3 regions of the Streptomyces sp. NPDC059499 genome follow, and region 1 is predicted to be linked to each of the others. Evidence: riboswitches for the same ligand, from Rfam matches in the RefSeq annotation. Region 1 holds a riboswitch; each other region holds the start of a gene.
What was found. A riboswitch is a leader RNA that binds a small molecule or an ion and turns the genes downstream of it on or off. The one in region 1 is predicted to bind cobalamin.
Positions count from the first base shown of each region.

Region 2: another riboswitch for cobalamin. It lies ahead of ACFW9O_RS24720 (ribonucleoside-diphosphate reductase subunit alpha); the one in region 1 lies ahead of metE (5-methyltetrahydropteroyltriglutamate--homocysteine S-methyltransferase).
Region 3: another riboswitch for cobalamin. It lies ahead of cobN (cobaltochelatase subunit CobN); the one in region 1 lies ahead of metE (5-methyltetrahydropteroyltriglutamate--homocysteine S-methyltransferase).

Region 1 covers NZ_JBHYTT010000022.1:90,470-94,745, reverse strand. The annotation lists gene metE (5-methyltetrahydropteroyltriglutamate--homocysteine S-methyltransferase) at 1-1,489, opposite strand, end outside; cobalamin riboswitch at 1,669-1,830, opposite strand; gene ACFW9O_RS34005 (hypothetical protein) at 2,070-2,288, shown strand; gene ACFW9O_RS34000 (DEAD/DEAH box helicase) at 2,445-3,815, opposite strand.
Region 2 covers NZ_JBHYTT010000011.1:187,851-192,126, reverse strand. The annotation lists gene mctP (monocarboxylate uptake permease MctP) at 1-1,686, shown strand, start outside; gene ACFW9O_RS24725 (GNAT family N-acetyltransferase) at 1,813-2,313, shown strand; cobalamin riboswitch at 2,359-2,490, shown strand; gene ACFW9O_RS24720 (ribonucleoside-diphosphate reductase subunit alpha) at 2,628-4,276, shown strand, end outside.
Region 3 covers NZ_JBHYTT010000002.1:645,582-649,857, forward strand. The annotation lists gene cobJ (precorrin-3B C(17)-methyltransferase) at 1-188, opposite strand, end outside; gene ACFW9O_RS08350 (precorrin-8X methylmutase) at 185-811, opposite strand; gene ACFW9O_RS08355 (cobalamin biosynthesis protein CobG) at 879-2,156, opposite strand; cobalamin riboswitch at 2,355-2,506, shown strand; gene cobN (cobaltochelatase subunit CobN) at 2,538-4,276, shown strand, end outside.

The DNA.
Region 1 (4,276 bases):
GCACCAGGACGTCGATGCCGGTCTTCTCCTGGAAGGCGATGACCTCACCGATCTCGGCCTTGATCCGCTCTTCGTATCCGGGTGTGTCGATCCGGCCGGCGCGCAGGTCGGCGCGGGCCGTGCGCAGTTCATCGGTCTGCGGGAACGATCCGATGGTCGTCGTCGGCAACAGCGGCAGCTTCAGGTGGGCCCGCTGGGTGGCCGCTCGCTCGGCGTAGGGCTGGGAGCGTCGGCCGTCGGCGTCGGTGATCGAGGCGGCCCTGGCCCGTACGGCGTGGTCTCGGGTGATGGCGGAGTCGGCGCGTGAGGCGAGGTCGGCCTGGTTGGCGGCGATCTCTGCGGTGATGGCCTCGGTGCCCTCGGCGAGTCCCTTGGCGAGAGTGACGATCTCCCTGGTCTTCTGCCTGGCGAATGCGAGCCAGCGGAGGATCTCAGGATCGATGTCCTTCTCGGGCGCTGTGTCGAGTGGGACATGCAGCAGCGAGCAGGAGGCAGCGACGTCGACCCGGTCGGCGAGGCCCAGAAGCGTGGCAAGCGTGGTCAGCGACTTCTCGTAGTCGTTGATCCAGATGTTGCGTCCGTTGACGACGCCGGCGACGAGCCTCTTGCCGGTGAGCCCGCCGGCGGCCGCGAGGTCTTCGAGGTTCGCTGCTGCGGCGCCGGTGAAGTCGAGGGCCAGCCCGTCGACCGGTGCCTTCGCCAGGACGGGCAGAGCATCTCCGAGCCGGTCGAAATAGGACGCGACGAGCAGCTTGGGGCGATCGGTCAGGCCACCGAGGTCGCGGTAGGCGCGGGCGGCGGCGTTGAGCTCGGCAGGGGTGCGGTCCTGGACGAGGGCGGGCTCGTCGAGCTGTACCCACTCCGCGCCGGCAGCGCGCAGATCGGCGAGAACCTCCGCATAGACCGGAAGGAGCCGGTCCAGCAGGGTGAGCGGTTCGAAGTCGGCCGCCACTCCGGGGGCGGGCTTGGCGAGCAGAAGATAGGTGACAGGGCCGACGAGCACGGGCCGGGCGGTGTGTCCGAGAGCGAGGGCTTCCTTCAGCTCGGTGACCTGCTTGGCCGAGTCAGCGGTGAAGGTGGTGTCAGGGCCGAGTTCGGGCACGAGGTAGTGGTAGTTGGTGTCGAACCACTTGGTCATCTCCAGCGGCGCCACATCCTGGGTGCCGCGTGCCATCGCGAAGTATCCGTCGAGCGCGTCGGCACCGACCGCCTCACGATGCCGCTGCGGGACAGCACCAACCATGACGCTGGTGTCCAGGACCTGGTCGTAGTACGAGAAGTCGCCGGTGGGCACTTCGTGGATACCGGCATCTGCCAAATGCTGCCAATTGGTCCGGCGCAGATCTGCTGCCGTCTTCCGGAGAGCGTCGGCGGTGATCCGGCTCTTCCAATAGCCTTCGACGGCCTTCTTCAGTTCCCGGTTCGGGCCCTGGCGGGGGTAGCCGTACACGGTGGCTCGTGATGCTGCGGCTGCGGGCTTCGCTGTCACGGAAATCTCCTTCGCGAGATGACTCCTTGAGATCCCGGAGACGGGACACGGACGCGAAGGGGTGACGAACCGGACGGAACATGTGCACGCCCAGGGCGCGATGTCTCATCCGATATGTACGCCGACCCGCCCACGAGGTCACCGGGATATCCGCACACGGGGGGCGCGTGCGGGCAACGGGCAGGTCTTCGGACTTGTGGGCACCCTGCCGAGGCAGATTCCTACTGGCCGTCGCTTCCCGGATCCGACCGGATCCAGTGCGTATGACGGCGGTCGTTCCCACTCACCGCTGCGGGGCAGTCCCGGATTTCCACCGGGTTCCCTCTTACGACGCGTCTGCCTGGCGGGCAGGGCGAACCAGCTGCACCGACCACCCTAGAGGGTCGACGCTCTCTGAGCGTTGCTGTTCGTATCCCGGGACGTGGCATGAGCCACCGAGCTCCGGCGTGCGTGGAACGTGAAGCGGGGGCGTGCGGCAGACCACCGTCATCAACTCGCACGAGGACGCCGAGCCCGAAGCCTCAGAGGCCCCGCCAAGGAGGGGGGCCTGGTCGACATCACCCTCACCGGCGCTCAGCTCGTGGACCACCTCAAGACCTTGGAGCGGGACATCAGTGGCGGCGCGCTCGCGAACAGGTCCATCGAGGAGCTTGCCCGGCGGATGTACGAGGCGATTGCGCCCGTGGTCGACCAGACCGAGCAGGGGAAGCCGAATTTGGGCATCGGCTGCCGAGCGTTGGAGCCGCCGGTCCGGAATGCTCCGGATCTTGTCCTCAGCGACGGGCCTCGTAACTGCTGAGGCAGCATCCCTCGGCGCGTGCACTGCTTCAAGCGGATGTGTCGGCCCGTCGAGTGCTCGAACCCGCGTTTCCAGGACTCGGCAGTACCTCCACGAGCAGGGCCCGTGCCGTCTGCCGCTGGTCTGCGGGCCCCCGCCCCGGCAAGTCCGCCTGGGTCAGCGGCCCTTGCGTACCCGTGCCGCCGCGCGTGCTTCCGCCGTCTTGCGGGCGTCGGCCGTTTTGCGGGACTCCTTGGGGCGGCCGGGACGAGTGCCCATGCCACGGAAGGGGGCGTTGCCGCTGCCCTTCCCTTCGATGGGCGGGCGCTTGGCCCCGGTGATGGTGGTCAGCTTCTCCTCGCCGGAGCGTACCTGGGTGACAGTCGGCCGGATCCGGGCGTCGGTCATGATCCGGTTGACGTCTCGTCGCTGGTTCGGGGTGACCAGCGTGACCACCTTCCCGGACTCCCCGGCGCGAGCCGTACGCCCGCCACGGTGCAGGTAGTCCTTCGCGTCGGCCGGCGGGTCCACGTTGACGACGAGGTCGAGGGCCTCGATGTGAATGCCTCGCGCCGCGACGTTGGTGGCCACCAACACGGTGATCTCGCCGTCCTTGAACTGCGCGAGTGTGTGCGTCCGCTGTGGCTGCGACTTTCCGCTGTGCAGGGCGGCAGCCCGAATGCCGCTGGCCCGCAGGTGCCGGGTGAACTGGTCCACGCCGGCCTTGGTGTCCAGGAACATCAGGACCCGGCCGTCCCGCGCGGCGATTTCGGTCGCGGTCGCGTGCTTGTCGGCGGGGTGGATGTTCAGCACGTGGTGTTCCATCGTGGTGACCGAGCCGGCCACACGGTCGAGCGAGGCAAGTACCGGCTCGTGCAGGTAGGTCTGCACCAACTGGTCGACATTGCGGTCGAGTGTTGCCGAGAACAGCAGCCGCTGACCGTCGGGGCGGACCTGGTCCAGGATTTCCGAGACCTGCGGCAGGAACCCCAGGTCGCACATCTGGTCCGCCTCGTCCAGCACCGTGATCCGCACCTGCTGCAGATCACAGAACCGACGCGACACGAGGTCGGCGAGCCGCCCGGGCGTCGCGACGACCACTTCGGCGCCGGCGCGCAGCAGCGCCGCCTGCCGGTTGATCGCCAGCCCTCCGACCACCGTCGCCAGCCGCACGTTCAGCGCCTGCGCGTAGGGTGCCAGCGCGTCGACCACCTGTTGCGCGAGCTCCCGGGTCGGCACCAGAACCAGTGCGAGCGGCCGCTTCGGCTCCGCTCGCATACCCGCCGTCCGCGCCAGCAGCGCAAGCCCGAAGGCAAGCGTCTTGCCGGAGCCGGTCCGCGCACGGCCGAGGACATCACGGCCGGCCAGCGCGTTGGGCAGGGTCGCCGCCTGGATCGGGAAGGGTTCCGTCACGCCGAGGCCGGTCATCGTCGCCGTCAGCTCCGACGGCAGCCCGAGTGCGTCGAAGGACTCGACCGGCGGCAGGCCAGGGGCAGCCGTCTGCGGCGTTGTGGGTTCGCCCTTCGGGGCCGGAGTCTTCGCGTTCATGGGGGGAGCCTTCCTCGGTCTGGCGCCGGGAACGCGTTGGGGCCCGTACCCCTCGGTACGGGCCCCAACGGTTTCGAAGCGTGCCCACAGTTTACCAGCGAGCGCCCCGGCACATTCCGGTCCCGTCGGCAGGGCCGCCCGCCGTCGTCACCGACCCTGGCCAGGGACAGTGCTCGCACCTGACCCGACTGCGAGGTAGAAGAACGAGCGGACCGGTCAGGCTTGCCGTCGCAGAAACGCGGCGCCGGTCGGCTCGAAGCCTTGCGGAGTGGTGCGTCGGAGGTTGCACCCTCGTAGTCAAGGCTTCGAGTGGGTGGCCGCTCCGGTAACGGCCACACAGCGGATATCCGCGGCACGGGCAGCCTGGAGGCCCGGAGGGGAATCCCCGCGACGACATCCACGAAGCCATCCTCACCCTCGGATGCGCACTCAGCTGCTGGCGGCGACTGCGCGCTCTGGCG
Region 2 (4,276 bases), on a different contig from region 1:
GACGGCGTGAACGGCGTCGCACTCGCCGTATTCATTTTCTTCTTCCTGGCCGTCACGGTCATCGGATTCATGGCCTCGCGCTGGCGCAAGGCCGAGAACGAGGCGAGTCTCGACGAATGGGGCCTGGGCGGACGGTCGTTCGGCACCTGGGTCACCTGGTTCCTGCTCGGCGGTGACCTCTACACGGCGTACACCTTCGTCGCGGTCCCTGCGGCGATCTACGCGGCGGGCGCGGCCGGCTTCTTCGCCGTCCCGTACACCATCCTCGTCTACCCACTGATCTTCACGTTCCTGCCGCGGCTCTGGTCCGTCTCGCACAAGCACGGCTACGTGACCACCTCGGACTTCGTCCGCGGACGCTTCGGCTCGAAGGGGCTGTCGCTGGCGGTCGCCGTCACCGGCATCCTCGCCACGATGCCGTACATCGCCCTCCAGCTCGTCGGCATCCAGGCCGTGCTGGACGTCATGGGCGTCGGCGGCGGCGAGACCACGCACTGGTTCATCAAGGACCTGCCGCTGCTGATCGCGTTCGCCGTACTCGCCGCGTACACCTACTCCTCGGGACTGCGCGCGCCCGCACTGATCGCGTTCGTCAAGGACGGCCTGATCTATCTGGTCATCGCGGTCGCCATCATCTACATCCCCATCAAACTCGGCGGATTCGACGACATCTTCGCCAAGGCGGGCGAAGCCTTCTCGCAGACGAACGAGGCAACGGGCAAGCCACGCGGTGCTCTCGTGCCCGGCGAGATGGGTCAATGGGGTTATGCCACGCTGGCCCTGGGCTCGGCGCTGGCGCTCTTCATGTACCCGCACTCCATCACGGCGACGCTCTCCAGCCGCAGCCGTGACGTGATCCGGCGCAACACCACGATCCTGCCGCTGTATTCGCTGATGCTCGGCCTGCTGGCCCTGCTCGGTTTCATGGCGATCGCCGCCGGAGTGAAGGTGGACAACGGCCAGCTGGCCATTCCGCAGCTGTTCGAGAACATGTTCCCCGACTGGTTCGCCGGTGTGGCCTTCGCCGCGATCGGCATCGGTGCGCTGGTGCCCGCGGCGATCATGTCGATCGCCGCGGCGAACCTCTTCACCCGCAACATCTACAAGGACTTCATCAAACCCGATGCGACCCCGGCCCAGGAGACCAAGGTCTCCAAGCTGGTCTCGCTCCTGGTGAAGGTCGGTGCGCTCGCCTTCGTCCTCACCATGGACAAGACGGTCGCGATCAACTTCCAGCTGCTCGGCGGGATCTGGATCCTCCAGACGATGCCGGCCCTGGTGGGCGGCCTGTTCACCCGGTGGTTCCACCGCTGGGCCCTGATCGCGGGCTGGGCGGTCGGCATGATCTACGGCACGGTCGCCGCGTACGGCGTCGCCAGCCCGACCCAGAAGCACTTCGGCGGGTCCTCGAAGGAGATTCCCGGCATCGGCGAGATCGGCTACATCGGTCTGACCGCGTTCGTACTGAACGTCGTCGTGGTGGTCGTCCTGACCTTCGTCCTGAACGCGCTGAAGGCACCGGCCGGGATCGACGAGACCTCCCCGTCCGACTACACGGCGGACGCGGGCGACCCGGGCGTCCAGAAGGTGCTCCCGCCGGCCACGGTGGGTGCCCCGGGCGGCGCTCCCACCGTGGGTGCCCAGGGCGGCGCTCCCACCGTGGAGGCCGCGGACGGCAGTCACTGACCCCGCCTTTCGGGAGCAGGTTCCGGAGCGGGCCGCCGCGTCCCCAAGGGGCGCGGCGGCCCACTGCGTTCCGGGCCGGTGCAAAGGAGTTCGACCCTCGCCTCCGCCTGCGGCAGACTCCCGCCCATGGACATCGTTATCAGGCCCGTCGGCCTCCAGGAACACGAGGCACTGGCCGGCATCACCGCCGAGGCGTACCTCGCCGACGAGTTGCTGGACTTCGGCGCCGACGACCCCTATCTGGCGGAACTGCGCGCGGTCGGCCGCCGGGCCGCCGAGGCGGAGGTACTTGTCGCGGTGGACGGTGAGGGCACGCTGCTCGGCGGTGTGACCTACGCGGCGCCCGGCAGCGCGTGGGCGGACATCGCCGGGGTGGACGAGGCCGAGTTCCGGATGCTGGCCGTCTCCCGCGAAGCCCGTGGACGCGGGGCGGGCGAGGCGCTCGTACGCGCCTGTATCGACCGGGCACGGGCCACGGAGGGCGTCTCCGGTCTCGTGCTGTCGACGCAGCAGGCCATGCTGGGCGCCCATCGGATCTACCGGCGCCTCGGCTTCGTACGGACCCCGGAACGGGACTGGAAGCCCGTCGAGCACATCTCGCTGATGACATTCCGCCTGGAGCTCTGACCGAGCGCGACACAACATGTGGGGGCTGCCATGTCCGACGCCCCCCACATGTATGCTCATGCTCGCTGTCTCCGCAGGGGAATCCGGTGCGAATCCGGAACTGTCCCGCAACGGTGTGATTGGTGCGCTTCTGCGCACCCGGAAGTCCGAAGACCTGCTGACAGCGCGTCCGGCTCGACCGAACCGGACGCCTGACGTCCGGGCCTCGCGGAGGGCCGGTGGACGCCGTGCGCAGTGCTGCCCCTTTCCCGGGTACCGCCCTGCCCGGCTGCCCCCGCTCCCGCCGGCCCCGAGCCGAGCGAGGGGTAGTCCCAGTGACCATCGCGCCAGCCGATCCGGTTTCAGCGGTCGATTCAGCCGAGTCCGCGCATGCCATGCCCGACGGGCCCGGGACCGCACTGCTGCGGACCCTGACCGACCTCACCGTCGATCTGCCCGACACCGACCCCGGACGGGTCGCCGCCGCCGCGCTGCGCGGCCGCAACGCCCGGTCGGACGAGGCCGAGCTGCGCTCGCTGGCCACCGAGGCCGCCGCGGGCCTGATTTCCGAGGACCCCGCCTACTCCCGGCTCGCCGCACGGCTCCTCACCCGCACCATCGCGGACGAGGCCGCCGGCCAGGGCGCCGTCTCCTTCTCCGCCTCGGTCGCCGTCGGCCACCGTGAGGGCCTGATCGCGGACCGTACGGCGGAGTTCGTCACGCTGCACGCGGACGCCCTCGACGCGCTGGTCGGGCAGGCTCTCGCCGACGGCGCCGACGACCGTTTCGGCTACTTCGGGCTGCGGACGCTGTTCAGCCGCTACCTGCTGCGCCATCCGCTCACCCGCCAGGTCATCGAGACCCCGCAGCACTTCATGCTCCGGGTGGCCGCCGGCCTCGCCGAGGACACCTCCGAGCGTGCCCTGGACGAAGTCGCCTCGCTGTACGGGCTGATGAGCCGGCTCGACTACCTGCCCTCCTCGCCCACCCTGTTCAACTCCGGTACCCGGCACCCGCAGATGTCCTCCTGCTATCTGCTGGACTCCCCGCTGGACGAGCTCGACTCGATCTACGACCGCTACCACCAGGTGGCGCGGCTGTCCAAGCACGCCGGGGGAATCGGCCTCTCGTACTCCCGTATCCGCGCCCGGGGTTCGCTGATCCGTGGCACCAACGGGCACTCCAACGGCATCGTGCCGTTCCTGAAGACGCTCGACGCCTCGGTCGCCGCGGTCAACCAGGGGGGCCGCCGCAAGGGCGCCGCCGCCGTCTACCTGGAGACCTGGCACGCGGACATCGAGGAGTTCCTTGAGCTGCGCGACAACACGGGTGAGGACCAGCGCCGCACGCACAACCTGAATCTGGCGCACTGGATCCCCGACGAGTTCATGCGCCGCGTCGACGCGGACACCGAGTGGTCGCTGTTCTCCCCGGCCGACACCCCCGAGCTGGTCGACCTGTGGGGCGACGAGTTCGATGCCGCCTACCGTGCGGCGGAGGCCAAGGGCCTGGCCCGCAGGACGATGCCCGCCCGTGAGCTGTACGGCCGGATGATGCGGACGCTCGCCCAGACCGGTCAGGGCTGGATGACGTTCAAGGACGCCTCCAACCGCACCGCGAACCAGACCGCCGAACCGGGCAGGGTCGTGCACTCGTCGAACCTGTGCACGGAGATCCTCGAGGTCACCGACGACGGCGAGACGGCCGTCTGCAACCTGGGTTCGGTCAACCTCGGCGCGTTCGTCGTCGGCGGGGAGATGGACTGGGAGCGGCTGGACGCCACGGTCCGTACCGCCGTGACCTTCCTCGACCGCGTGGTGGACATCAACTTCTACCCGACCGAGCAGGCAGGCCGCTCCAACGCCCGCTGGCGTCCGGTGGGCCTGGGTGCGATGGGCCTGCAGGACGTCTTCTTCCAGTTGCGGCTGCCCTTCGACTCGCCCGAGGCCCGCGCGCTCTCGACGCGGATCTCCGAGCGGATCAT
Region 3 (4,276 bases), on a different contig from region 1:
TGGTCGGCGCGGATGTGCTGCGCCGCGATGGAACGGGCGATGGACCGGCCGTGCCGGGCGGAGTGGTACGCCACGACATCGGCCTCGGCGATGACCTGCACGGCGCGCAGGGTCATCAGGGACGGGTCGCCGGGCCCGAGCCCGACCCCGTACAGCCGTCCGGTCTTCTTGTGCTCGCTCACGCTCACTCTTCCTCGCTGGCGATCGCGTTGATGGCCGCCGCGGCCATGGCGCTGCCGCCGCGACGGCCGCGCACGATCAGGTGCTCGAGGCGGGACGGATGGGCGGCCAGCGCGTCCTTGGACTCGGCGGCGCCGATGAAGCCGACCGGGACACCGATGACGGCGGCGGGGCGCGGGGCGCCCTCCTCGATCATCTCCAGGAGCCGGAAGAGGGCGGTGGGCGCGTTGCCGACGGCGACGACAGCCCCTTCCATGCGGTCGCGCCACAGTTCCAGTGCGGCGGCGCTGCGGGTGGTGCCGAGCTTCGCGGCCAGTTCCGGGACGGCCGGGTCGGACAGGGTGCACACCACGTCGTTGTCCGCCGGCAGCCGCTTTCGGGTGACACCGCTGGCGACCATGGCCACGTCGCACAGGATGGGCGCACCGGACCGCAGCGCCGCGCGGGCGCCGGCCACGGCATCCGGCGAGAAGGCGAGATCGCGTACGAGGTCGACCATGCCGCAGGCATGGATCATGCGGACGGCGACCTGGCTCACGTCGGCGGGCAGCCCTGCCAGATCCGCCTCCGCGCGGATGGTGGCGAAGGACTGGCGGTAGATCGCCGGTCCGTCCTTCTCGTACTGATGCACAGTGCTGTCGCTTTCTTCATCGGGTTTGTGGCCTGCGGCCGGACACAGGTGAACAGGTGATGCGCGGTCAGGTGCGAGAGCCTCGCGCCGCTGCCACGGCGGCGGCCAGCGCGGCAGGGTTGTCCCGGACCGTTGCCGTGGCGTCCGACCGGTCCCCCGTCACATGGGAGATCCGGTGTCCGTCCGGGGTGGCGACCACGTCGATCCACTCCCCGTGCGGATGGCCGCAGCGGCGTTCGCACCCGGACCAGTACACAGGCAGCCGTCCCGCGGGTCCGACGGCGGCCCCCGCTTCGGCCCGCACGTCGGCCAGCGACTTCGCGCAGCCGGGCCGTCCGATGCACGCCCCGACCCCGGCCCACGGCGAGCCGGGCCCGGTGATCAGACCGGCCTCCGCGAGGGCGGCGAGCAGCTCGTCCGCGTGATCCGGTGCGACGCCGGTGACGACGACGCCGCGCCACGGGGTGAGCCGCAGTTCGCCGGCGCTCGACAGGAGCCGCCACCGGTCCGGGTCCAGGCGCCCCAGCGGTACGCCGACGGACAGCGCGACATCGCGGCGGCCGCCGCGTACGGCGCCGAGGGCAGGCGGGAGGGATGCGTGGGGGCGGGGATGGCGGTCCTCCGACACGGCGGTACCGGTTCGCCTCAACCGCCGTACGACGTCGTCGGCCAGTGCGGCGGCGCCGCACGGCAGGTCCTTGACCCGCCAGGCACCGGTGTCCGGGGCGGCGTCCAGAAAGGCTTCGGCGGCCAGGAGCGCGGCGCGGGGCCCTTGGGAGGCCGGGATACGCAGGACGGTGTCGGTGTCCCCGACACGCAGCATCGCGTCGCCGTCGTCACGGGCCAGCAGGGTGAGGTCGGCGCCGAGGGCATCCACATCACCGCGGCCGTCATCGAGTGCGAACAGGAAGCGGCCGGAGAGCGCGGTCGCACGGTCGCTTCCGCACAGCAGACGGTCAAGTCCGGCCAGCCACACTCCGACTTCGGCGGCCCCGAGGCCGTCGAGCCCCGCGAGGGGGGAAGCGACGACGTTGCGTATCCGCTCGTGGCGTTCGGAGGGCAGCAGCCCGGCGCTGACCAGCAGTCCGGCCAACTCCGCACCGCAGTCCGGGGCGAGCCCGCGCAGCTGCACATTGCCGCGCGAGGTGAGATGCAACTCACCGTCGCCCAGCCGCACCGCGGCCTCCCCGAGAGCGTTCGCCCGAGCAACGGTCAGCACTCCACCGGGCAGCCGGACCCGCGCCAGCGCACCGTCGTCCGCCCGGTGCAGACGCAGCGTTCCGGGGCAGGCATCACCGCCCGGAGACCGGGGCGGGAGGGCGGATGGGGGCATGGCGGCGAGCATACCGACCGTGACCGCGGCACAGCCCTACGGTGACTGTGACCTGTAGGACACCCACCGGCCGGACCCGGAACCGCGACCGGTCCGGGGCCGTGCCGGGTTCGTTGCCCGGTCCCGGCCGCCGCAGGGCGAGAACCGGCCCGTCGTGCCACCGGGACAAGTCCCGTCCAGGGGCATCCCGTCACGCCCGGCCACCCGGCGCCTACTATGCCTAGCGGCGGTCCGTTCGGCCCGCCATCGCCAGACGGCGACATGGGAGGAAGCCCGGTGAGATTCCGGCGCGGTCCCGCCACTGTGAGCCCGGTCCACGACCGGGCGAGTCAGGAACTCCTGCCGTCCGACACCGCCCGGGGCGTGGACACCCCGAGGAAGGGCTGACGCCGCATGATCCTGCTCCTGTCGACGTCCGACACCGACCTGCTCAGCGCCCGCGCATCCGCGGGCCCGGTCAACTACCGCTACGCCAACCCCTCCCGGCTCTCCCTCGACGAACTCCCGGAGCTGCTGGACGGCACGGACCTCGTCGTCGTGCGCCTCCTCGGCGGCGTACGGGCCTGGCAGGACGGCCTCGACCAGGTGCTGGCGACCGGTCGTCCCGTCGTCGTGCTGACCGGCGAACAGGCCCCCGACGCCCAGCTGATGGCCGCGTCCACCGTCCCCATCGGCATCGCCGCCGAGGCGCACGCCTATCTCGCGCACGGCGGCCCCGCCAACCTGGAGCAGCTGGCCCGGTTCCTGTCCGACACCGTGCTGCTCACCGGCCACGGCTTCGAGCCGCCCGCCCCCGCCCCCGCCTGGGGCCCGCTGGAGCGGACGGCCCGTGAGGGCATCACCGGGCCCACCGTGGCGGTGTTGTACTACCGCGCCCACCACATGAGCGGGAACACGGCGTTCATCGAAGCGCTCTGCACCGCCGTCGAGGACGCGGGATCCCGCGCCCTCCCGCTGTACGTCGCCTCGCTCCGTACGCCCGAGCCCGAACTCATCGACGAACTCCGTGCCGCCGACGCCATCGTGACCACCGTCCTCGCCGCGGGCGGCACCAAGCCGGCCACCGCGTCCGCGGGCGGCGACGACGAGTCCTGGGACGCGGGCGCCCTCACCGGCCTCGACGTCCCGGTGCTCCAGGCGCTCTGCCTCACCAGCCCCCGCGCCGCCTGGGAGGAGAACGACGAGGGCGTCTCCCCGCTCGACGCCGCCACCCAGATCGCGGTGCCGGAGTTCGACGGCCGCCTGATCACGGTGCCGTTCTCCTTCAAGGAGATCGACGAGGACGGCCTGCCCGCGTACGTCGCCGACGCCGAGCGTGCGGCACGGGTCGCCGGAATCGCCGTACGGCACGCCCGGCTCCGCCACATCCCGGCCGCCGAGAAGCGGATCGCCCTCGTCCTGTCCGCGTACCCGACCAAGCACTCCCGCATCGGCAACGCCGTCGGCCTCGACACCCCCGCGAGCGCCGTCGCCCTGCTGCGCAGGCTCCGGGCCGAGGGCTACGACTTCGGGCCCGAGGAGGAGATCCCGGGTCTGGTCTCCGGCGACGGCGACGAGCTGATCTACGCGCTGATCGAGGCCGGCGGCCACGACCAGGAGTGGCTCACCGAGGAGCAGCTGGCCCGCAACCCGGTCCGGATCCCCGCCGCCGACTACCGCCGCTGGTTCGCCACGCTGCCCGCCGAACTCCGCGAGGCCGTCGAGCGGCACTGGGGCCCGGCCCCCGGCGAGATGTTCCTCGACCGGTCCCGCAACCCCGAGGGCGACATCGTGCTCGCCGCCCTGCGCCGCGGCAATCTGCTGATCCTCATCCAGCCTCCGCGCGGCTTCGGCGAGAACCCGATCGCGATCTACCACGACCCCGATCTGCCGCCCTCGCACCACTACCTGGCCGCCTACCGCTGGATCGCCGCGTCCGCGGACGACAACGGTTTCGGCGCCGACGCGATGATCCACCTCGGCAAGCACGGCAACCTGGAGTGGCTGCCCGGCAAGAACGCCGGCCTGTCCGCCGCCTGCGGCCCCGACGCCGCACTGGGAGATCTGCCGCTCGTCTACCCGTTCCTGGTGAACGACCCGGGCGAGGGCACCCAGGCCAAGCGCCGCGTGCACGCCACCCTGGTCGACCACCT